3 regions of the Photobacterium angustum genome follow, and region 3 is predicted to be linked to each of the others. Evidence: riboswitches for the same ligand, from Rfam matches in the RefSeq annotation. Region 3 holds a riboswitch; each other region holds the start of a gene.
What was found. A riboswitch is a leader RNA that binds a small molecule or an ion and turns the genes downstream of it on or off. The one in region 3 is predicted to bind lysine.
Positions count from the first base shown of each region.

Region 1 (7,803 bases), 890 kb from region 3:
TTCAACAAATGCTTGAAATCCTTATCGCACAAGGAAGCGAAATCAAATTGTGTAAAACCTGTTGTTGCGCGCGCGGGCTGTCTGAGTCATTACTCATTGAAGATTGTGAAATAGGGTCGTTAGATGATTTAGCAAGTTGGACGCTAAAAGCAAAAAAAGTACTAACATTTTAATTGTTATGCTCAGTGATTTAACGTAACAGAAAAGAGCTATTTTTGTACAGGAATCACAGAAAGCAAAAGAACTCAGTTATTAAATGTATTTATTATCAAAAAGCTGATCAAACGAAGAGTTATCTTATTTATATATGCTAGTGTCATTAAGTAAGCTATTCATATATAGGAGATAAGCTGTGCCGCATTGCATTATTGAATATGCCAAAGATCTTGAAACAGAGATTAATTTAAATGAATTAATGGCAACAACTCATTACGCGACGTTTAGTTCAGGTCTTTTTGATGAAGAAGATATAAAAACCCGTGCCATACCTTATGAGTTATATCGTACAGGGACAACCGAAAAGCCTTTTGTTCATATTACCGTAAGGGTGCTTCCTGGTAGAGATCCGAAGCAAAAAGATAATCTATCTGAAGTCATCTTGCATCAAGTGGCAGCAATGTTCCACAATGATATTTGTGTCACAGTAGAAATTGAAGATATTAATCAGCAATCTTATCGCAAGTATGTCATATAAAAATGCAAATATAATTGCTTTTAATTATTAGTTATAGTAATAAATCACCGTTCGAATAAAGTATATTTGCACTTAATCACGTTTTCTGTTGATATATATGCAGAAAACGTGAATTAGGATTTGATGATGAATAAGAAAGTTTTATTAATTGCTTTAAGCTCTGTTGCGTTAGTTGCATGTAATTCGGCAAAAGACGTAACTTCGGATGAGGCGAATATGCAAGAAAGTTGTAATTTTTCTCACGCAATTGTTGGTGGTTGGGCACAAGGCGACATAACACCTGAAGTGGAACAAGCAGCAAAAGATGCCGTTAAAGCAATCTCTGGTGATCATCAGCTAGGTAAAATTTATCATGTAACACAGCAAGTAGTTGCAGGTATGAACTACTCAATTACGTTTAGTATTGAAAATGGTGATTACTACAATGCGACTGTTTTCCGTAGCCTACAGAATACTTATGATGTTAAAGATGTAAAACAAGTATCATCAGTAGCTTCGAACTGTGATGTACATAAGTAACTAAATAATAAGTTCTAATAGAATGAGAAAGCGCTATTATTGAGCAATCAGTAATTGCGCTTTTTTTGTTTGATTAGTCGCATGGTAATAGAAGAGATTGTGTATGCATGTTGTAGGTCAGTGTTATCAAGATGAAAACTTTTCTAAACAAGAATTGTCTGAAGCTACTTTTGAAAATTGTCAGTTTTATCGTTGTGATTTTTCACGTGCAAATTTAGTTGAAGCGAGTTTTATCAACTGTAATTTTATTGATGTAGGGGATGACAAAGGCTGTGATTTTTCCTATTCAAAACTCAAAGATGCGAGTTTTAAGCAGTGTAATTTGTCAATGGCTAGTTTTCGTAATGCGCAGTGTTTTGGCATAGAAATGCGACAATCTAATCTCCAAGGCGTTGATTTTCAATATGCTTCTTTTTCAAATTATATTACCCATAATACTTTCTTTTGCTCTGCATTTATAAGCGGCTGCAATTTACGTTACAGCAATTTCGAAGACATAAAATTAGAGCAGTGCGAACTGTTTGAAAACCGATGGAACGGGGCTAATTTGTTGGCTACATCGTTTAAAGGATCTGACTTAAGTCGCGGTGAGTTTTCATCTGAGCAGTGGCGCCAATGCGTTGTAGAAGACGCAGATCTCTGTCATGTGGATTTAGAGGGTGTTGATATTCGACGTGTAAATTTAAGTGGTGTAAAAATTTGCGATTGGCAACAAGAGCAATTACTAAGTCAACTGGGCATTATTGTGCTTTAAAACGCTATAAAAAGGTCGGTATTATTTAAATAAAATAATACCGATATACAATGCTATTTTTTACCATTCACCTTGGTTTTGCATCGAAGCCCAAGGTTCAGCTGCTTCTAGTGCGTCGCCTTTTTGTAGCAGTTCAATCGAAATACCATCAGGTGAACGCACAAATGCCATATGTCCATCACGGGGTGGGCGGTTAATAACGACTCCATTATTTTGTAAATGAGCACATAAATCGTAAATATTATCGACGGCAAAAGCGAGGTGACCAAAATTACGACCACCAGTGTACGATTCTGGATCCCAGTTATAAGTTAGTTCTAATAAAGGCGACTGTGTTTCTTTTGCCGTTTCTGCCTGATTAGGTGCAGCTAAAAATACTAGTGTAAAACGTCCACGTTCGCTTTCTTTACGTCGAATTTCTACCAAACCAAGCTTGTTACAGTAAAAATCCAGTGAAGCATCTAAGTTGCTCACTCGTACCATGGTATGTAAGTATTCCATTCTATTTCCTAACTTTTATACAAAAAAATCCCCGTTGTCTTAATACTTAGCATAAAGCAAATGTGTATTAAAACGAACGGGGATTATTAGATTTTATGATCTAATGTTTATGCTATTACTGCTTGCAGTTGTTTCTTATGACGACGTAGGTGAATCGTACAACATGCAAGGAACCAAACAGAACTTACAGCAATACCCGCAACTGTTGAAGATAAGATGCCCATTGCTAGATAGCCTAATAGTGCGCCAATAGCGACAGTCAATGCATAAGGTAGCTGAGTCATCACGTGATCCATATGGTGACTACCTGCACCTGTTGCAGACAAGATACTTGTGCTTGAAATAGGTGAGCTGTGATCACCAAAGACAGATCCTGCAAGTACTGCAGATAACATCGGCATTAATAGGTGAGCATCACTTGCTACCGCCATATCACCAGCAAGTGGTAACATGATACCGAACGTGCCCCAGCTTGTGCCTGTCGCAAATGACATTGCACATGAAAGGATGAAGACTAACGCTGGTAGTAATTCCGTTGGGAAACCACCTTTAGTTAAAGAGGCTAGGTACTGGCCTGTAGACATATCACTCACAACAGTACCGATCGTCCATGCAAACAATAGAATAATGATTGCAGGGATCATCGCTTGTACACCTTGAGGTGCCGCAGTTAACCAAGTCTTACGTGGTAGTTTTAAACGTAAAGCTAGAAGAATAGAAACAGCTAGGCTACATAAAGATGCATTAACCAATGAAGCACCTAGATCGGTATGCTCTAAAGAAGCTATCAGGCTAAAAGCTTCGCCTTTTGCGCTTAATACTTCAGCACCACTAATGATCATAAAGATAACGCTGGAGACAGTCAGTGTCAGAATAGGCAATACCATATCAATCATAGTACCTTGGCCTTCAGACTCAGTAGTAATTTCTAAGCCTTTAGGGTGGCCTTTAGATTCATCCCATAGCTTACCTTCTTCTGCCCATTCTTCGTGTTGACGCATTGGACCAATGTTAAGTTGGAAGAAAATAACAACGATAACCATTAATAGCGTAAACACGGCGTACAAGTTCATTGGGATCATTTGAACAAACAATGAAATAGCACTGATATCTGTAATGTGGTTTGTTACTAAAATACCGCTAAGAATAGCAATAATGTAAGCACCCCAAGACGAGATTGGCGTGATAACACAAACAGGTGCAGCCGTTGAATCAAGTAAATAGGCAAGCTTTGCACGTGAAATATTGAAACGGTCTGTTACAGGGCGACAAATCGGCCCCACAGATAAGCTATGGAAAAAGTCATCAATAAAGAAAGCAAAAACCATTAAACCCGTTAGCATATTTGCGCTACGACGATCTTTACAGCGACGAACACCCCATTCAGCAAACGCTTTAGTTGCACCAGTTGCTGTCATTAAGCTGATCAAACCACCGAGCAAAAGCATGAAGATGATCATATTAACGTTACCGCTATTAACAGCACCGTCTGCCCAAACAAGGCCTACAACTTTATTTACGATATATTGAAGCGCCGCTAAAGGGCTGTAATCATTAAGAAGGATTGCGCCTGCAACAATACCAAGGCCAAGTGATAACAATACACGTCGTGTAGTGATTGCTAAAACAACCGCCAGCAAGGGTGGTACAACAGATAGCAGGGAGTCAGAATATTGAACTAGATTCATGGATCTCTTAAACACCTATATAGGTGGAGATCTACCGAAAGGATAGAGAAACAGATTTCAGGAGAAAAAATACTTCTTCGTATCCCTTAGGGTAGCGCTCCATAGACAAAATAACTATGGCAGTTCTGCACTTATTTAATGCAGACCCAGCGATTGTTGACGACACAACAAACACTTCGGCGCCGACTCCTTTCCCCAGACTTCAAAGGTGTCACCCTCCATCTGGATACTTTTAGGCAGCGCGCCTCTACTCAAAGGATTGAAATTTGATGATACCTATTAATTTTGCTTAGGCAATAAAAAGCAGGCATAAAATGCATATTAATTGTAAATATTGTTACTGTTGATGGTATGTTAACCAATTAGTAGCGTTATATTCCATTTAGATAATCGCTTATTCTGTTATGCTATTCGGCTGATTTTGTTCTGGTGTTGTCATCGCGTGTATATTTCCAGCGTAGCCGCCTTTAATTAAATCTTTTCTTACCTCAGCCACTTCTTGTGGGGTGACAGCTACAGTTCTATCACCTAACTTATTGCGGACAAAGCTAATTAACTTCGCGAGGTTGGCATCGCTGATCACCGAGTTAAAGCTACTCATCGGCATAAAGTTACTGTCTTGTTCCATGAAGTTTGGCGATAAACCACGAATGGTAACGGCAATTGTATCGTAAGGATCACTGTGCATAATTATCCCATTGTTAAGCAGTGTAGGGGCGATCCCTTTTCTACCTTTACCGTCTTTACCATGGCATGCACCACAGGTTTGAACATATAAACCATATAGTTTGGCTTCGTTTTCAGGATCGTTGCTACTTAACGGTTTTAGCTCAACGGTTTGAATATCAACATTGGCTGGCACCAAGTCACCAAAACCGGGTGGGTTGAGCTGTGGAACCGATCTATCTAACTCGTTATATTTATCGCCAGTGATCAAGTATTCCGAAATGGCTGCGACGTCTTGTTCTGTCAAGAAACGGGTACTGTTTTGTACCACTTCCGCCATACCACCAAATGCGGTTCCTTTATCTGAATGACCCGTTTTTAAAAAGTCGGTTAGTGTTTTTACATCCCAACGATCTTGATATAGCTCTGTTGCGGTAATATTTGGGGCTTTCCAGCCATCAATCAAATTACCTTGGAATAGCTCTTTTTCTATCAAGGCTTGTGCAACGTTACGTGGAGTATGACATTCCGAACAATGGCCTAACCCCATGGTTAAATATTTACCCCGTTTCCATTGTTCGGTGGCATCTGCTGGGTATTGCAAAGGGTCGGTATTAAGAAAGGCAATATTCCAACCAAGTAGTCCTAACCGGATATTACTTGGGAACATCATCTTGTTTTCTTCATTACGAGTATTCACAAAATTAAGCGATTGCATGTAAGCCCAAAGTGCTTGGGTGTCTTCATCTGTCACATATTGATAAGACGAGTAGGGCATAGCTGGATAAAGGTAGCCATGTTTGCCTTTACCTTTATGTAGCGCATCATAAAATTCATCGTAGGTGTAATCCCCAATACCATAGGTTGGATGTGCTGAAATATTGGTAGAATAAAGCGTGCCAAATGGCGTTAAAAATCCTAAACCGCCACCAAATGGTTCGCCACCTTCACCAGTGTGACAAGCAATACAATCTCCTGCATAAGCAAGGTATTGCCCTTTACTAACCATATCCGGATCAAGCGCTGCGAGTTTCTCGTTTTGTCTATTTCCTTGGTGGCGAATATAAGCACCTAATGCTTGAATTTCGCTATCGCTGAGTTGCTCTTCAAAAGCAGGCATGAGATTGTTTAAGCCATATTTTACCGTCGCAATAATACCTTCAACACTGCCATCGTGAAGCCAGATATTATCGGTTAGATTTGGCGCACCAATCGCAGTATTACCTTTTGCATTACTGCCATGACAAGCCGTACAGTTAGCATCAAATACGGTTTTACCGAGTTCAAGCTTGACCGCGGGCTCTGAGATAATGCGATTTTTTTCAAGTGAAGCGACATAATATGAAACATTCTCAATTTCTTCTTCAGTCAGAATATCTTTCCAGCCAGCCATGACTCCGTTACGACCTTTAACAATCGAATGATGGATCGCCTCATCACTACCACCATAAAGCCAAACGGTATCACTTAAATTAGGGAAATGAAGCTGACCTTGTGCTTGATTTAAATGACAAGCCGCACAATGGGTTTGAAATAAAGCGCGACCAGCGACCACAATTTCAGGCGAGGTACTTAATGCTTGAAATGATGTATCACCATTAGGTACTTGGCTAATTTGTTTGGCTAATGAAGTGGTAGAGGTTGAAGCCGCTTCACTACTTGATTGCCACTTCATGAGTCCTTGCCAGTTTCCCATGCCAGGATAGAGCACCAAAAAAACGGCAGCGATAATGAAAGCGAGAAGATAAGAAAGAAGTAAAAGGTTTGGTACGGCGGCATCGTTTTCATCGATACCATCAAAGCTATCGACGGTTCGATTAGCGTTGGCTGCACTGTTTTTCTTCCAGTAGTACGCAACAACGACGATCATAATTGCGAGAAAAATAAGGGTTAGGATAATGACCCAACCACTCCAAAAAGTACTCATGGTCGTACTCCTTGATCTTGTCCCAGACTTTGTAGATAGGCGATTAATGCCTGTGCCTTGGTTTTACCTTTTACTTCTAATCGTGCCTGTTTAATTTCCTTATCAGTGTAAGGAACACCAAGGGTACGTAATGCAATTAGTTTTGCATCAATATCTTCACCATCAAGTACTTGTTCAAAGAGCCAAGGATAAGAGGGCATAATCGAAGTTGGTACAACATCACGAGGGTTTCTTAGGTGAATGATGTGCCATTGATCAGAATATTTTCGACCTAAATTGGTGAGATCAGGTCCAGTACGTTTTGAACCCCATAAATTGGGATGTTCATAAATATCGTCACTTTCTCGGCTATATCGTCCATAACGTTTAATTTCTGCGTTTAATGGACGTACCATCATGGTATGACAAGTATGGCAACCTTCACTGATATAAATATCGCGCCCAGCAACTTCTAATGCGGTTAATGGTTTCGCGCTTGATTCAGCAATTAACTTATCTTGGTAAAAAAAAGCAGGAAGTACCCATACTAAGAATGAAAAGGCAGCAACCAAAGTTGTTGCAACAATAAGGATCACTACAGATGAGGTAAAATCTTTATTAATCATGAGTATCTACCTTTTCTGTTACTGCATTTTGATGCTTAACTGATCTAGGTTTTGGCTGTTTTAGCGTTCTGTATAGGTTATAAATCATTAAAATTATACCTAACACAAACAACGCACCACCGATAAAGCGAACTAACATCCATGGTGCACTGAAGTTCATCGCTTCGACAAAACTATAGCTAAGAGAGCCATTAGCATCTTCTTTTAGCCACATATAGCCTTGTCCAATTCCAGCAATCCACAGTGCAACGGCATAAAGTACAATCCCAATATGCGCAAACCAGAAATGCCATTTAACTAAACGATTTGACCACAATTGCTCGTGACCATATAAACGAGGGATAAAGTAATAAAATACGGCGATGGCGGACATACCAACCCAGCCCAACGCGCCAGAATGCACATGGCCGATGATCCAATCGGTATTATGAGCAATCATATTAAACCAA
Region 1 covers NZ_MSCJ01000001.1:997,001-1,004,803, forward strand. The annotation lists gene BTO08_RS04250 (DsrE/DsrF/TusD sulfur relay family protein) at 1-173, shown strand, start outside; gene BTO08_RS04255 (5-carboxymethyl-2-hydroxymuconate Delta-isomerase) at 353-694, shown strand; gene BTO08_RS04260 (cystatin domain-containing protein) at 821-1,213, shown strand; gene BTO08_RS04265 (Qnr family pentapeptide repeat protein) at 1,317-1,967, shown strand; gene BTO08_RS04270 (VOC family protein) at 2,028-2,468, opposite strand; gene BTO08_RS04275 (Na+/H+ antiporter NhaC family protein) at 2,576-4,156, opposite strand; lysine riboswitch at 4,241-4,414, opposite strand; gene ccoP (cytochrome-c oxidase, cbb3-type subunit III) at 4,551-6,749, opposite strand; gene ccoO (cytochrome-c oxidase, cbb3-type subunit II) at 6,746-7,354, opposite strand; gene ccoN (cytochrome-c oxidase, cbb3-type subunit I) at 7,347-7,803, opposite strand, start outside.
Region 1: it holds a riboswitch for lysine, as region 3 does, so the genes downstream of both, BTO08_RS04275 (Na+/H+ antiporter NhaC family protein) here and BTO08_RS08145 (Na+/H+ antiporter NhaC family protein) in region 3, are expected to answer to the same signal.

Region 2 (7,803 bases), 710 kb from region 3:
TGGGATGAACGTCGTTGGTGATCTATTTGGTGAAGGTAAGATGTTCTTACCGCAAGTCGTAAAATCGGCTCGAGTAATGAAACAAGCGGTTGCCTATTTAGAACCGTATATTGATGCTGAAAAACAAGCTGGACAAACCAACGGTAAAATTCTTCTAGCAACCGTAAAAGGCGATGTTCACGACATTGGTAAGAATATAGTTGGTGTTGTACTGCAATGTAATAACTACGAGATCATCGATCTTGGGGTGATGGTGTCATGCGATAAAATTCTAAAAGTCGCCAAAGAAGAAAACGTCGATATTATTGGCTTGTCGGGTTTGATCACGCCATCGCTTGATGAAATGGTCCATGTTGCTAAAGAAATGGAGCGACAAGGATTCGATATTCCTTTGCTTATTGGTGGTGCAACAACTTCTAAAGCCCACACGGCGGTTAAGATTGAGCAAAACTACAATCAGCCAGTAGTGTATGTATCTAATGCATCACGCGCGGTAGGTGTTTGTTCAGCGTTATTGTCTGATGAACAAAAGCCAGCGTTTGTTGAGCGTTTAAACCAAGAGTACGATGTGGTACGTGAACAACATGCGCGTAAGAAACCACGTACCGCACCTATTTCGTTAGAAGAAGCACGTGCTAATGCGGTTAATATTGATTGGCAAAATTATACGCCGCCAGTACCGAAAAAAGCCGGTGTTCACACCTTCACTGATTTCCCTGTAGCTGAAATTCGTAAGTATATCGATTGGACGCCATTTTTCATGACGTGGTCATTAAGTGGTAAATACCCAACGATTCTTCGTCATGAAGTTGTCGGTGAAGAGGCGACCAAGTTGTTTAATGATGCTAATAAAATCTTAGATGAGATCGAGAAAACAGGCATGATTAAAGCTAACGGTGTTTGTGGTTTATTCCCTGCTAATAATGTCGGTGATGACATTGAAGTTTACACCGACGATAGCCGAACAGAAGTCTTAACGGTACTGCATGGTTTACGTCAGCAAACCAAAAAGCCGAAAGGTCCTAACTATTGTTTATCTGACTATATTGCGCCTAAAGAGAGCGGCAAGGCTGATTGGATTGGCGCTTTTGCGGTAACCGGTGGTATTGGTGAATATGATATTGCCGAGCAATTCAAAGCAAAAGGTGATGATTACAATGCCATTATGGTACAGGCCGTCGCGGATCGATTAGCGGAAGCCTTTGCTGAATGTATGCATGAAATGGTACGTAAAGAGATTTGGGGCTATGCAGCCGATGAAGATCTGAATAATGACGATTTGATCCGAGAAAAGTATCAAGGCATTCGTCCAGCTCCTGGTTATGCCGCATGTCCTGAGCATACCGAAAAAGGTGCTATTTGGCAGTTACTTGATGCAGAGAAAAATACTGGCATGGTACTAACGGAAAGTTATGCGATGTGGCCTGGTGCTGCAGTATCGGGATGGTATTTCTCACATCCTGATTCTCGTTACTTTGCGGTTGCTCAGATCCAGCAAGATCAGTTAGAAAGTTATGCTGATCGAAAAGGTTGGGATTTGATCGAAGCTGAGAAATGGTTAGGCCCAAATCTTTAATGCTTAATCAATAGTTAAAAAAGGCGCTCAATGCGCCTTTTTGTTTATCGGAACTTTATTTGGGTTCGTTAGAAAGAGCTTATTCCAACAAAGATGCGTGTAGTGTGCGAACCACGTCTTTAGCTTCATCTTCATTAATTAAGAAACATAAATTATGTGGGCTAGCACCGTAGCAAATCATACGAAGGTTATGATCTTCTAGCGCGCCAAAGATATCTTTTGCTGAGCCTTTCGTATCACTCATTTGGTTACCGATAAGTGCAACCAGTGATAGCCCTTGCTCGACGTCAACCACACATAATTGGCTTAATTCTTCAACGACTTGAAGCGGAAGAGTTGGCGCACCGCCACCAGTATCGGTTTGATCTAAGGTAAGTGAAACGCTTACCTCTGAGGTTGTGATGAGATCAACTGAGATTTTATGTTCAGCCAAGATACGAAAGACTTCTGCTAGAAAGCCATATGCATGGAACATATTTAAGCTAGTAAGTGTCACCATGGTTTGGTTGGCACGTAATGCGAGTGCTCTAAATAGTGGCGCTTCTTCAACGGATTGTCTGATCCAAGTACCGCCTTGCTCTGGTGCTTTTGATGAACCTACAAATACTGGGATCTGTTGACGAACAGCAGGCACTAGAGTTGATGGGTGTAAAATTTTAGCACCAAAGTTTGCCATTTCAGAAGCTTCACTAAAACTGATCTCTTTGATCGGTTTCGCGGCTGATGTAATACGTGGGTCGGTAGTGTATAAACCCGGTACGTCAGTCCAAATCTCTAATGTGCTAGCATTTACGGCTTCTGCAATTAAAGCGGCACTATAGTCACTCCCCCCACGACCAAGTGTTGTCGTAACACCTTGGCTGTTTGATCCAATAAAGCCCTGTGATACCACGATATTATTGTCTAATAGTGGTAATAATTGCTCAGTTGCTAATTGCTTAATGGTTTCTGGCTGTGGGATCGCTTTACCAAATTGATCATCAGTACGCATGATGGAACGAATATCTACACGTACAGCTGGGGCGTTTAGCTCGACTAATATTTGACTAAAAAGATGGGTTGAAAGCAACTCGCCATGGCTAACAATTTGATCGGTCAATTGTGCTGAGGTTGTTGATGCCGCATGTTCAGCTAAGGTTGCGATGTTATCAAGTAGGCCGTAAATAGCGTCTTGAATATTCTCTGGGTGCTGAAGTTGATCAAGAACATCTTGGTGGGTTTGGGTCAATGTCTGAATACGCTGTTGACGGATCGTTGAATCGCTCACGCCATTGGCAAGTTCTACTAGAATATTAGTGACACCAGAGCAGGCGCTGATTAACACAATTTTAGTTTCTGGGTTAGCAGTAACAATTGCAGCACTTCGGCTCATTGCGGTGTAATCAGCAACACTGGTACCGCCAAATTTTGCGACAGTTAGTGAATCTGAATGTGTTGTAGCCTTGTCCATAATTAATTTCTCCCTAAATAGTAAACACATCACAAGGTAGGCTATTTTTTCGGGAGTATTCCCGACATCCTGTCAGGAGAGCATAAGAGGTGAATAGTCACTCACCCAGAAGCTCCCCACCAATGTCAATCATTGACCTTGGTGACAGCTAGAAGGATTCAACCTTCATAGCCGATATAACTCATCCCCTAATCAGTTATACCTCGGCGTTACTCTCCCTCTCATAATGGCGATTGGATGGGGTCCTGTCATTATGATACCTAGGTAACGCTCCTCTTCCGTTTTAAGTCGTACTGTTTGAATAATAAGTGCTTGAATAAAATATCATCTTATTGAATAAGATTCATCACCCTGTTGTCAAATGGAATATGACAATTTATTTACATATGATATTTCATCAATATGTGTCATGAGATGGGTATTGGTCGCTTGCACCAATGAAGGGGCTCTAATACTCTAAAAGAGATAGCAACGCGTTCCACATAAAAATATCGACAGGGACAATGACTTTACGGAGCAAAAGAATGACAATTACCAGCTTTATCCCGCCGCATCGAACCCTCATGGGGCCGGGACCATCAGATATTTATCCGCAAGTATTACAAGCGCTTAGTCGTCCTACGGTAGGGCACCTTGATCCGTTATTTATAGGCATGATGGATGAATTAAAACAATTGTTGCAATATGCCTTTCAAACCCAAAATGCCTTTACTATCGCTGTTTCAGCGCCAGGTAGTGCTGGAATGGAAGCCTGCTTTGTTAATCTCGTTGAAGCTGGGGATAAAGTGCTAGTTTGCCGTAATGGCGTTTTCGGGGAGCGGATGCGGGAAAATGTCGAGCGTTGCGGTGGTGTTGCTATCGTTGTGGATAACGAATGGGGGACGGCGGTTGATCCTGATTTAGTGGAACAAGCGTTACAAAACGATCCTGAAATTAAAATTGTCGCTTTTGTTCATGCCGAAACCTCAACCGGCGCATTGAGTGATGCGAAAACATTGGCGGAAATTGCCCATAAACATGATTGCTTAACGATTGTTGATGCGGTGACATCACTTGGTGGTGTTCCTTTGCTGGTGGACGAGTGGCAATTAGATGCGGTTTATTCTGGTAGCCAAAAGTGTTTGTCTTGTACGCCGGGGTTATCGCCATTAACGTTTTCTCAAAAGGCGATAGATAAGATCCAGCAACGTAAAACCAAAGTACAAAGCTGGTTTTTAGATCAAAGTTTGGTGCTCGGTTATTGGAGTGGTGAAGGTAAGCGTAGCTATCACCACACAGCACCTGTAAACAGTTTATATGCGTTGCATGAAGCCTTGGTATTATTGCAAAACGAAGGGTTAGAAAATGCATGGCAGCGCCATCGAAATACCCATGAAGAGCTTAAAGCTGGGCTTGAAAAGCTTGGTATTAAATTTGTAGTAGAAGAAACCTCACGTTTACCCCAACTCAATGCGGTTTATATCCCTGAAGGTGTTGATGATGCCGAGGTACGTAATGAGTTGCTGCAACGTTACAACTTGGAAATCGGAGCAGGTTTAGGTGCGCTGGCTGGTAAAGCGTGGCGTATCGGTTTGATGGGGTATGGTGCGAGAAGTGAAAATGTTGCTCTGTGTTTAAAAGCGCTAGAAACTACATTGAAATAATTTATTGATGAGTAAATAAAAATGGCTACCAATAGGGTAGCCATTTTTTATGGTTATTTAGCAGCAGACGTTGCCTTTGCTTCGCTGTTTTGCTGCTCAAAATTTAAAGATGGAAACAAGAACAGCGCTTCATCTCTGATTTGTGATGCTTGCTCTTTATTGCCGAGGGCATCGTAAGCGAGGATCAGGTTTTGATACAGTGCAGGTCGCGGCCATGTTTTCGCTTTCTCGGTTGCCCATTGAATATAGTCTTCAATTAGTGCTGGCTTATTACTGCTAATTCCGAGCTGTAACTGGGTTAATTGTAAGTCCCAATCAAAACGGTTTTTCCACGACCATGGATTATTCACCTTAAGTAAGTATTCAATATTTACTGGGCGAGTGGTTTCAAATTTAGTTAACTGCCAACCTGAATACAGGGTCGTTATCATAAAGCTAGAGATAAATATTGGTACAATAAGTGCAAAAACTTTCAGCCCTAGTACGTAGCTTAATGATTGGCGGTGATATTTGGTGGTGAGGTTATCCACCCAAAATATCAGTATGATAAAGATCAGCCAATGGACTAATGAATGGTAGAAAGGATACTCAAGTTGGGTATGCAGAACGATAGGGAAAAACAATCCTATTAAGGCTAACTGGGTACCATTAGGCGCTTTTCTTATTTTTACCATTACCGCAAATGCAGCAAGCAATAAGCCGATAAGTGGGACTATACCGCCTTCGTCTGCCCAGAAAAGTAACTCGTTATGTGGGTGATCTAAGCTAGGAACACCTGCATGTTGTGCTGGATCTTCATTGTGCCATAACGCAGTTTGCGTGATGTAAGCGGCTTCAAATTTACCGTAGCCATAACCTGTAAGTGGTTTATTGATTAACATATCATAGGCTTGTGGATATATTACTCCTCTAGCACCACTTGTAACTTGTGTTGCGTTTGATTTTGGAGACCAATTTTCAGTAGATGAAATATTCCATGCCAAACAAAGCCCTAATGCAACCATTAACAACCACAAACGTTGTGCTTGTTTTGCGGCAAAGCGACGCAAATACGGCAGCATTAGTACTACGCCAATAACTGCACCTAACCAACCTGTACGAGAGTTCAACACCACTAACACCGGAATGGTGAGTACAGGGGTCATGAGTAATATGACATGCTGCCATGACCATTTACCGCGATATAATGGGATACGTGCTAATAGATACGTACCAATCACGAGCCCTGTTGCAAGAAAACTCGCCATCACATTTGGTTGTTGAAAAATACCATAAGGGCGGTTAGCGATAGTGTCATAGCCGATAGGGTTCTTTGCTGGGATCCAAAGGTATTGGTACCATGCAAATATGGCTTCAATGAGTACCCCAATTAAAATAAACCATAACAAACGTTGGCGTTGCTGGTGGGTAAAAACGAATTGCTGCAAGCTGACAAAAAATAGAAATCCAGCCCACAAGGTAAACAAGCGATTAAACGCCGCTCCTGCATCAGCATTGGAATAAAAAATGGGGAGAGTCAGCAGAACACAACAAGCAAACAATAATAGTGTTAGGCGTGAATAACGCCAGATTTGTTGGCGACAAATTTCCAGTAAGCCGAAGGAGATAGCAAAACTAAAAGGGATCCAAACTGCAGCGTTAAACGAGAGCTCAAGCCCTGAACCGCCGGGGTTATGTTGGAAGTAGTGCATAGCAACAATAAAAATAACACCGATTGTTGCAAGGAAATAGCGTACCAATGGTTTAGAAATCCGTTTCTGTTCTAATCTGGTGCCTTCGAGTTGTAACACTGTCATGGTTGTTCCTGAGTATGAATAAGCAAACAGGCTGAATAAAATCAGCCTGTTATCATATATTAGCGTGTTTTCATATTCTAACCTAGCAGCGGTTTAAGGAACCTTGCTGTATGTGAGCCTTTCACTTTCGCTACATCTTCAGGTGTTCCTGTTGCAATGATTTCACCACCACCGCTACCGCCTTCAGGACCAAGATCGATGATCCAATCTGCGGTTTTTATTACATCTAAGTTATGTTCGATCACCACAATGGTATTACCTTTATCACGCAATTTATGCAGTACTGTTAATAGCTGCTGAATATCGTGGAAGTGTAATCCGGTTGTTGGTTCATCCAGAATATAAAGTGTCTTTCCGGTATCGCGTTTCGATAACTCTTTTGCTAGTTTAACACGTTGTGCTTCACCGCCTGATAAGGTTGTCGCCGCTTGACCTAAACGAATATACGATAAACCAACATCCATTAAGGTTTGTAACTTTCTTGCAATAGCGGGAACCGGATCAAAGAATTCTCGTGCATCTTCAACCGTGAGCTCTAACACTTCATCAATGGTTTTACCCTTATAGCGGATCTCTAAGGTTTCACGGTTATAACGCTTACCTTTACAGGCATCACAAGGTACATAGACATCTGGTAAGAAGTGCATTTCAACTTTAATAACACCATCACCTTGGCATGCTTCACAGCGACCACCACGAACGTTAAAGCTAAAACGTCCTGGTTTATAACCACGGGAACGGGCTTCTTGAGTGCCTGAAAAAAGCTCACGAATCGGGGTGAAAATACCTGTATAAGTGGCAGGATTTGAACGCGGAGTACGACCAATCGGGCTTTGGTTAATGTCGATAACCTTATCGAAATGTTCTAGATCTTGGATCTCACGATACGGCGCTGGTGTGCCTGTCGTTGCACCATTTAATTTGTGATGAGCAATTTCAAAGAAGGTATCGTTAATAAGCGTTGATTTACCTGAGCCAGAAACACCGGTAATACAAGTAAATAAACCAACTGGAATCTCAACATTGACATCTTTTAGGTTGTTACCCGTAGCGCCCAGTAGTTTAACCGTTTTTTCGGGATCAAACGGTGTTCGCTCAGCGGGGATTTCAATTGCTTTTTTCCCACTGAGGTATTGTCCTGTTAACGATTCTTTTGATTTTAAGATATCTTTAACGCCACCTTGCGCAATAATATTACCACCGTGAACACCTGCGCCAGGACCAATATCAATCACATAATCGGCTGCACGAATGGCATCTTCGTCGTGTTCCACCACAATCACGGTATTTCCTAAATCACGAAGGTGAATTAAGGTTTTGAGTAGTCGTTCGTTATCA
Region 2 covers NZ_MSCJ01000001.1:2,595,783-2,603,585, reverse strand. The annotation lists gene metH (methionine synthase) at 1-1,576, shown strand, start outside; gene lysC (lysine-sensitive aspartokinase 3) at 1,656-3,026, opposite strand; lysine riboswitch at 3,128-3,312, opposite strand; gene BTO08_RS11695 (pyridoxal-phosphate-dependent aminotransferase family protein) at 3,551-4,669, shown strand; gene BTO08_RS11690 (PglL family O-oligosaccharyltransferase) at 4,723-6,465, opposite strand; gene uvrA (excinuclease ABC subunit UvrA) at 6,543-7,803, opposite strand, start outside.
Region 2: it holds a riboswitch for lysine, as region 3 does, so the genes downstream of both, lysC (lysine-sensitive aspartokinase 3) here and BTO08_RS08145 (Na+/H+ antiporter NhaC family protein) in region 3, are expected to answer to the same signal.

Region 3 (7,803 bases):
CGCTCACAACCCATAATGAGATCAAGGTTACGTAGACCAATATCAAAATCAATAACCGCCGTTTTTTTACCGCATAATGCTAGACCAGATGCAATGGCTGCGCTTGAAGTTGTTTTACCAACGCCGCCTTTACCTGAAGTAACAACGATAATTCGTGCCATTTACTAAATTCCTTATTAAAACTTTTATAAAGCAAGGTGCTCGATGCTAAGCGTATTATCAGCAATTGAAATTACAACACCGTTGCCCCAGAACTCATCCTGAATGTTATCACTTAGCCAGTAGTTTCCTGCAACTGAAATTAGTTCAGATTGCAAGTTCTGACAGAAAATTGTCGCTTCTAGGTCTCCGTTCGCTCCAGCTAATGCTCGACCACGTAACGTACCGTAAATATGAATACAACCATCAGCAATAATTTCAGCGCCCGCACTCACATGGTTGAGAATGATAAGGTCACGATTTTTAGCGTAAATCTGTTGACCAGAACGAACAGGAGTGCGAATGATAAGTGCGGACTCTCGGCCTTGAACTGGCTGAGAAGATGGCTCTGCTTCAGTAGATTCTGCTGTTGTTTTTTCTTTCACCGTGCGTGCGGCATTCATAATAGCAAATCCAGCAGATTTTGCTTGATTTTGTAACGCTTGTTCTTTACAACCGCTGATACCTACAGGGATCATGCCCGCGTCGACAATTGCTACTTTTAATTGCTCAAAATTAATATCTTTGCCTGCATTAGAGATATCGATAACAACGGGAGCTGATGCAAAGAAATTAGGTGCGAGTTCAATTTTTTCTTTAAGGTGATCGGTCGCTTTTTTGATATCACCATCAATTAAATGAAGTGCAGAGAGCGTAAATGAGCTCCCTTTAAGTTCAGTTGTCTTGGTCATGGCATTATTATGGGTAATACTTAAATTAACCATTCTTGTTGATTATCACAAAGGTACTAGCATGGTATATTCCCTAGCAGTTAGGGGCAAGTTATCCTTGCTTTGACATTGGAAATTCAGACAAAAGTCTCATCCTGTATGGTGAAAAATAAACCAGCGGGGAATGATACGTTAAAATAGCTGTCTGAAAGAATAAGCTTTAACAAATAGGTGAATTGAAATGTTGTGTGCAATCTATAAAAGCTTAAAAAAAGATAACACATATTTATATGTAAATAAGAAAGATGATTTCTCCGATGTGCCTGAAGTATTAATGAATACTTTTGGTAAACCGCAATTTGTTATGGTGATAAAGTTAGAAGGTAGAAAGTTAGCCTTGGCCGATGTTGAAAAAGTAAAAGAAGCATTAAAGACCGTTGGCTTCTATCTTCAGGTTCCACCGCCAGTAACAAATTTATTGGATCAATATAAAGCCGAGAAAGCCGGCAGAGTTAATTAAGGTTATTATGCATAAGCGTTTTATATCGGCCGTTGTGGCCTTAGGATTAGGGATTTCCTCAACAGCTTTTGCTGCTGATGAAGGGTTTAACGCATATATAAATAAGCTAAAAGCAGAGGCGCGTAGTAATGGTATTTCTGAGCCTATTCTCGATTCTGCTTTTAAAGACATTACATTTACTCATCGTGCAGTAAAGGCGGATAAAAACCAACCTGAGAAAAAGTTAACATTAGATCAATATATTCCACGCGCTGTACCTGATTGGAAAGTCAAACAAGCACGTCGTTTATATCAAGAGAATAAAACAACGTTAGATCGTATAGGTAAAGAATACGGCGTACAGCCACGTTTTATTGTCGCGTTGTGGGGAGTTGAAAGTAATTTTGGTAAATTACAAGGTAATTACCATGTTGTCGAAGCATTAACCACGTTGGCTTATGAAGGCCGTCGTGAAGCCTTATTCCGTAAACAAGTAATGGCAGCATTACAAATTCTTCAAGAAGGTCATATTACAATTGATGAGATGAAAGGATCATGGGCAGGGGCGATGGGTCAATGCCAATTTATGCCAACATCTTATTTAACCTTTGCGGTTGATGGTAATAATGACGGCAAAGCAGATATTTGGAATACAAAAGCGGATGTTTTTGCATCTGCAGCGAATTATCTAAAAAAATCAGGTTGGAATGATAAATATACTTGGGGACGTCAAGTTAAGGTCCCATCATCATTATCGGCTGATTTAAAAGGTACGGGTGTAGAAAAGACAAAAACACTGGCGCAATGGCAAACATTGGGTGTTCGCACAATGAGTGGTGGGAATTTACCAAAAGAAGACATTGATGCGTGGTTAATTCAACCTGATGATGAACATGGACGCACTTACCTTGTGTACGGTAATTATCAAACATTAATGAAATGGAACCGTTCTCATTATTTTGCTTTAGCTGTCAGCCATCTTGCTGATCGTATTTAATAGTTATAGCCATAATAATAGGTTATCTGTATTGAAAGTCAGGCTCTACTGCCTGACTTTTTATTTTGATATGTGCTTTATATATTTCAAAACTAATAAAGGTTTACTTAGATATACCTTTAAGCAATGTTAAAACATATTTTTTAGATAGGTGTCTATAATTTTGGGTTTATGGAAGTATAAAAAAAGCCCAACTAAGTTGAGCTTTTTAAATATATGGCAGGAAATTAGATTTCAAATTCTTCTAAAGATTTACCATTTTCAAGTGCTTGCTTAAGCGCGCTTGGTGTACGGCCTTGGCCTGTCCACGTTTTTTCTTCACCGTTTTCATCGATGAATTTATATTTAGCTGGACGTGCAGCACGTTTTGCTTTTGGTGCTTTTGAAAGGCTTGCTAACAATTCTTCAGGGTCGATACCATCAGCTAATAGCATTTCACGATATTGAGCTAATTTTTCATTACGCTCATTTTCTTTTGCTTGTTCTTCTTCTTCAGCTTCAGCACGTTCTTGAACAACGGTAGTTAATTTCTCTAAAGCTTCTTCAAGTTGCTCTAAAGTATATTCACGAGAAAGCGCACGAAGACTACGAAGGTTTAAAAGTGCTTTCATTGCATCAGACATTTTTATATTTCCTGTTATTTTTAACTAACTGTAAATAATAATAGCAGTGTCGAATCATTTATTACAATAGTAATGCTTTTATTCTTTATGTCAAAACACTTTAAACGTTCTTTATTGTTAATTGTTAATAATAGCGATATTCGTATCTTTATAAAAAAACGAATATCGGATTTATGCTTAATAGATGTTTACATAGTTACAAAATGAAACATATCTGCTCGTAGGTTCATACTATTTAATGGGTGAAGCTATACTTAGATAAGATTTATTTATAAAACAATGCCATTTGATGTGTTGTTAAATGTTTCACGTGATGTTGTTGCAAATAATGAAACATTACGTAGAATAATCGCAACCTTGATGTAAGGTAGAGGCGCGTTATCTAATAGTAATTAACAAGAGGGTGAAACCAATGACGGTTAATGAAAGGAGCTAATGCCGAAGTAAGAGTGACGTCAAATCCTTTTTCTGGGGTTGTATTGAATAAGTGCAACACTGCCATAGTATATAATCATATTCACTATGGAGCGCTACTGTGAAAGAGAAGAGCTAAGATGTTCTTCAAATATGGTTAACCACCATGTTATCCAGTAGATCTCCAACCTAATTCGGTTGTCTTTGAGATCATGAATTTAGTAGATTACTCCCATTCATTAGTATCCATTATTCCTCCTATTGTTGCGTTAGGGTTAGCGATACTTTCTCGGCGTGTGTTAGTTTCTCTTGGTGCGGGTATCGTATTAGGAGCACTTTATTTAAATGATTTTTCATTTAATCATTCAGCTTCTTATTTAGGAGACACAATACAAAACTTATTCATATCTGATGGTGGCATTAACACCTGGAATATGAGTATTGTTTTATTCCTCATTATATTAGGCATGACGACAGCATTGTTAACATTGTCTGGTGGTACTCGTGCATTTGCTGCATGGGCACAAACAAAAATTAAAACGAAAAGGGGCGCGAAACTGCTTGCTGCCTTTTTAGGCGTGTTTATTTTTGTTGATGATTACTTTAATAGTTTAGCGGTGGGTTCTATCGCTCGTCCTGTAACGGATCGCTATTATGTATCTCGTTCTAAATTGGCTTATATATTGGATTCAACAGCCGCTCCAATGTGCGTTCTAATGCCTGCATCGAGTTGGGGGGCGTATATAATTACATTAATTGGCGGTATTTTAGTTACTCATGGGGTAACAGAATATACACCTTTAAGTGCCTTTTTAACGTTAGCGCCAATGAACTTCTATGCTATTTTTGCTTTAGCTATGGTTTTTGTTGTGTCTTGGTTCCAATGGGATATTGGACCAATGAAAAAACATGAGATGGCAGCAATGCATTGTCGTGGATTTGATGAAGGCAGTGATGTTGATGAACAAGCAAAAGATTTAACTGACGAATTAGAAATTGTTGAAAGTACGAAAGGTAAAGTTGGTGATTTAATTTGGCCGATTATTATTTTAATATTTGCCACGTTCTTTTTTATGATTTTTACAGGCTATCAAGCATTAGCAGCAGACGGTAAATCTTTTGCTCTGCTAGGTGCGTTTGAAAATACTGATGTCGGTAAGTCACTTTGTCTTGGTGGTTTATTTGGCTTAATTGCCGCGATTATTCCTGTTATTCGACAGCGTATTGCATTTAATGAAGTTATTCGCACATTATGGATTGGTGCTAAATCCATGTTTGGTGCGATTTTAATTTTATTATTTGCTTGGAGTATTGGTAGCGTTATTGGTGATATGAAAACGGGGCAATATTTATCAACCCTCGTACAAGGGAATATTAACCCTATGTTATTACCGATGATCTTATTTTTATTATCAGGCGTGATGGCATTTTCTACAGGTACCTCATGGGGCACGTTTGGCATTATGTTACCTATTGCTGGTGATTTAGCTGGGGCAACCGATATTACCTTGATGCTACCAATGCTAGCGGGGGTATTAGCAGGTTCTGTATTTGGTGATCACTGTTCACCGATTTCAGATACTACAATATTGTCTTCAACGGGTGCTCGTTGCCATCATATTGATCATGTCGCAACGCAACTTCCTTACGCAGTTTCTGTCGCCTTTGTTTCTACTATTGGCTTCCTTGTGCTAGGTATTACTGATTCATTACCCGTAGCCTTCATCGCGGCTATAATTACTTTTATTATGGTTTGTGTGTTGTTTGCTTGGTTATCACGACGTACTTATGTCCCAACAGTAAAAAGCTGATTTTATCTCTGCTCTTTTAAGCCCATACACTTTTCATAAAAAAGAGTATGGGCTTTTTTGTAACTAATTTGTACTTGTTAAGTCTATCACTTTTCATTGTGAGTGAATTTCTGTAGCATCGGCGCAGTTTTTTTAAACCAATCGTATTACTAGGGAATCCTCATGGCCCAAATGTATTTCTATTACTCTGCTATGAATGCAGGGAAATCGACCACATTATTGCAATCCTCATTTAATTATCGCGAAAGAGGAATGACCCCCGTTATTTTTACTGCTGCGATTGATGATCGTTTTGGTGTGGGTAAAGTCAGCTCTCGCATTGGTTTAGAAGAAGAGGCTGAGCTATTTAATGCAGAAGATGATTTATTCGAACGATTAAAAGCGTTATCGGATAAAGGTAAAATTGATTGCGTATTAATTGATGAATGCCAGTTCTTATCTAAAGCGCAGGTTTATCAATTAACGGAAGTGGTCGATAAACTCGATATTCCAGTTTTATGTTACGGTTTACGTACAGACTTCTTAGGTGAACTTTTTGAAGGTAGTCGTTACTTATTATCGTGGGCGGATAAGTTAGTTGAACTAAAAACAATTTGTCACTGTGGTCGCAAGGCTAACATGGTGATCCGTCAAGATGAAACCGGTCGTGCTATTGCTGATGGTGAACAAGTTGAAATTGGTGGCAATGCTCGTTACGTATCGGTATGTCGATTACATTATAAAGAGGCATTAGGTCGTTAATCATTTAATGATAATAGGGATAGTCCTCTTTATTTTATCCAGTAATACGTAATTATTGCGAAACAAAAAGCCAGCTTATTTAGCTGGCTTTTTCATCGTAACTGACAATTGAATTATTTCTTATTATGACGCTCTTGCAGTTTATTCGTCACATCAGACAGTGATAAACCTTGATCTTGAAGCAGTACAAGCAGGTGATAGATCAAATCCGCTGATTCACATACTAATTCCGCTTTGTCACCCGACGTTGCCGCAAGCGCGACTTCAACGCCTTCTTCGCCCACTTTTTGCGATATACGCTTGGTGCCACGGGCGTAGAGGCTGGCTGTGTAGGACGACTCAGGATCTGCACCTTTACGACTAGCCAAGAGCTGCTCAAGTTGATGAAGGAAAACCAGTGACGGTGGCTGAGCATCACTTTCATCAGAATCAAAACAGGTGGTCGTGTTTAAGTGGCACGTTGGACCAATTGGATCGACTTGTACTAATAAGGTGTCTTTGTCACAATCAAGCTGAATACTTTTAAGTTGCAGTACATTGCCTGATGTTTCACCTTTCGTCCACAGGCGCTCTTTGGTGCGAGACCAGAAAGTGACTTGTTTAGTATCAAGTGTCTTTTGAAGCGCATCTTCGTTCATGTAGCCAAGCATTAGCACTTGACCACTGGCATTATCTTGAACAATAGCAGGGATCAGTCCGGCTACTTTTTCCCAATTGATTTTGGTTAATAAACTCATAGTCGGATCTCCACATTTTGCGTTTTCAGAAATTGCTTTAACTCACCGATGTTGATGATTTGTTTATGGAAAACAGAGGCAGCTAAGGCGCCGTCTACATTCGCAAGCTTAAAGGCATCGCTAAAGTGCTGCATTTCACCCGCACCACCAGAAGCAATTAAAGGTACGTCACATACATTGCGTACCATGTTGAGTTGCTCTAAGTCGTAACCATTACGTACGCCATCTTGGTTCATCATGTTCAGTACGATTTCACCCGCGCCACGACGTTGAACTTCTTCAACCCAATCACGTGTTTGCCATTGGGTTGCTTTGGTACGCTTTTCATCACCAGTAAATTGGTATACCTGATATTGACCTGTTTCAGCATCAAAATAGGAATCAATACCGACAACGATACATTGCACACCGAACTTATCCGCCAATGTGGTGATTAATGTTGGATCTGCTAGAGCTGGTGAATTGATAGAGACTTTATCTGCACCAAATTGAAGAATACGGCTCGCATCGTCAGCAGATTTAATACCACCTGCGACACAGAACGGAATATCAATCACTTCTGCAACGCGAGATACCCAGCTTTTATCAACAACACGACCGTCACTTGATGCGGTAATATCGTAGAAAACCAGTTCATCTGCGCCTTCTTCAGCGTAACGTTTTGCCAGTGGTACAATGTCGCCAATGATTTCGTGGTTACGAAATTGGACACCTTTTACAACCTGACCATCACGTACGTCTAAACAAGGAATAATACGTTTAGCTAACATTGTGGTCTCCTTAATTGTTCCAGCATGTAAAGGCTTGCTCGGCAGTAAACTTACCATCAAGTAGGGCGCGACCTACAATAACGCCAGCCACACCTGAGCCTTTTAATGCTGCAATATCATCAAGCGAGCCAATGCCGCCAGATGATTGAAATTGTACTTGTGGGTATTGGCGACAAAGATCGACATACAGTTCGACATTTGAACCAGCCAATGTGCCATCGCGAGAAATGTCAGTACACAGCACGTGTTTTAAACCCACTTTTAAGAAATCTTCTAATAGCGCCTCAATAGTAACGCCTGAATCTTCTTGCCAACCAGATACAGCGACAATGCGGTTACCGT
Region 3 covers NZ_MSCJ01000001.1:1,886,197-1,893,999, reverse strand. The annotation lists gene minD (septum site-determining protein MinD) at 1-161, opposite strand, end outside; gene minC (septum site-determining protein MinC) at 186-890, opposite strand; gene BTO08_RS08160 (YcgL domain-containing protein) at 1,111-1,389, shown strand; gene BTO08_RS08155 (lytic murein transglycosylase) at 1,397-2,365, shown strand; gene BTO08_RS08150 (H-NS family nucleoid-associated regulatory protein) at 2,593-2,988, opposite strand; lysine riboswitch at 3,349-3,529, shown strand; gene BTO08_RS08145 (Na+/H+ antiporter NhaC family protein) at 3,615-5,213, shown strand; gene BTO08_RS08140 (thymidine kinase) at 5,376-5,954, shown strand; gene hisIE (bifunctional phosphoribosyl-AMP cyclohydrolase/phosphoribosyl-ATP diphosphatase HisIE) at 6,068-6,691, opposite strand; gene hisF (imidazole glycerol phosphate synthase subunit HisF) at 6,688-7,461, opposite strand; gene hisA (1-(5-phosphoribosyl)-5-[(5-phosphoribosylamino)methylideneamino]imidazole-4-carboxamide isomerase) at 7,472-7,803, opposite strand, start outside.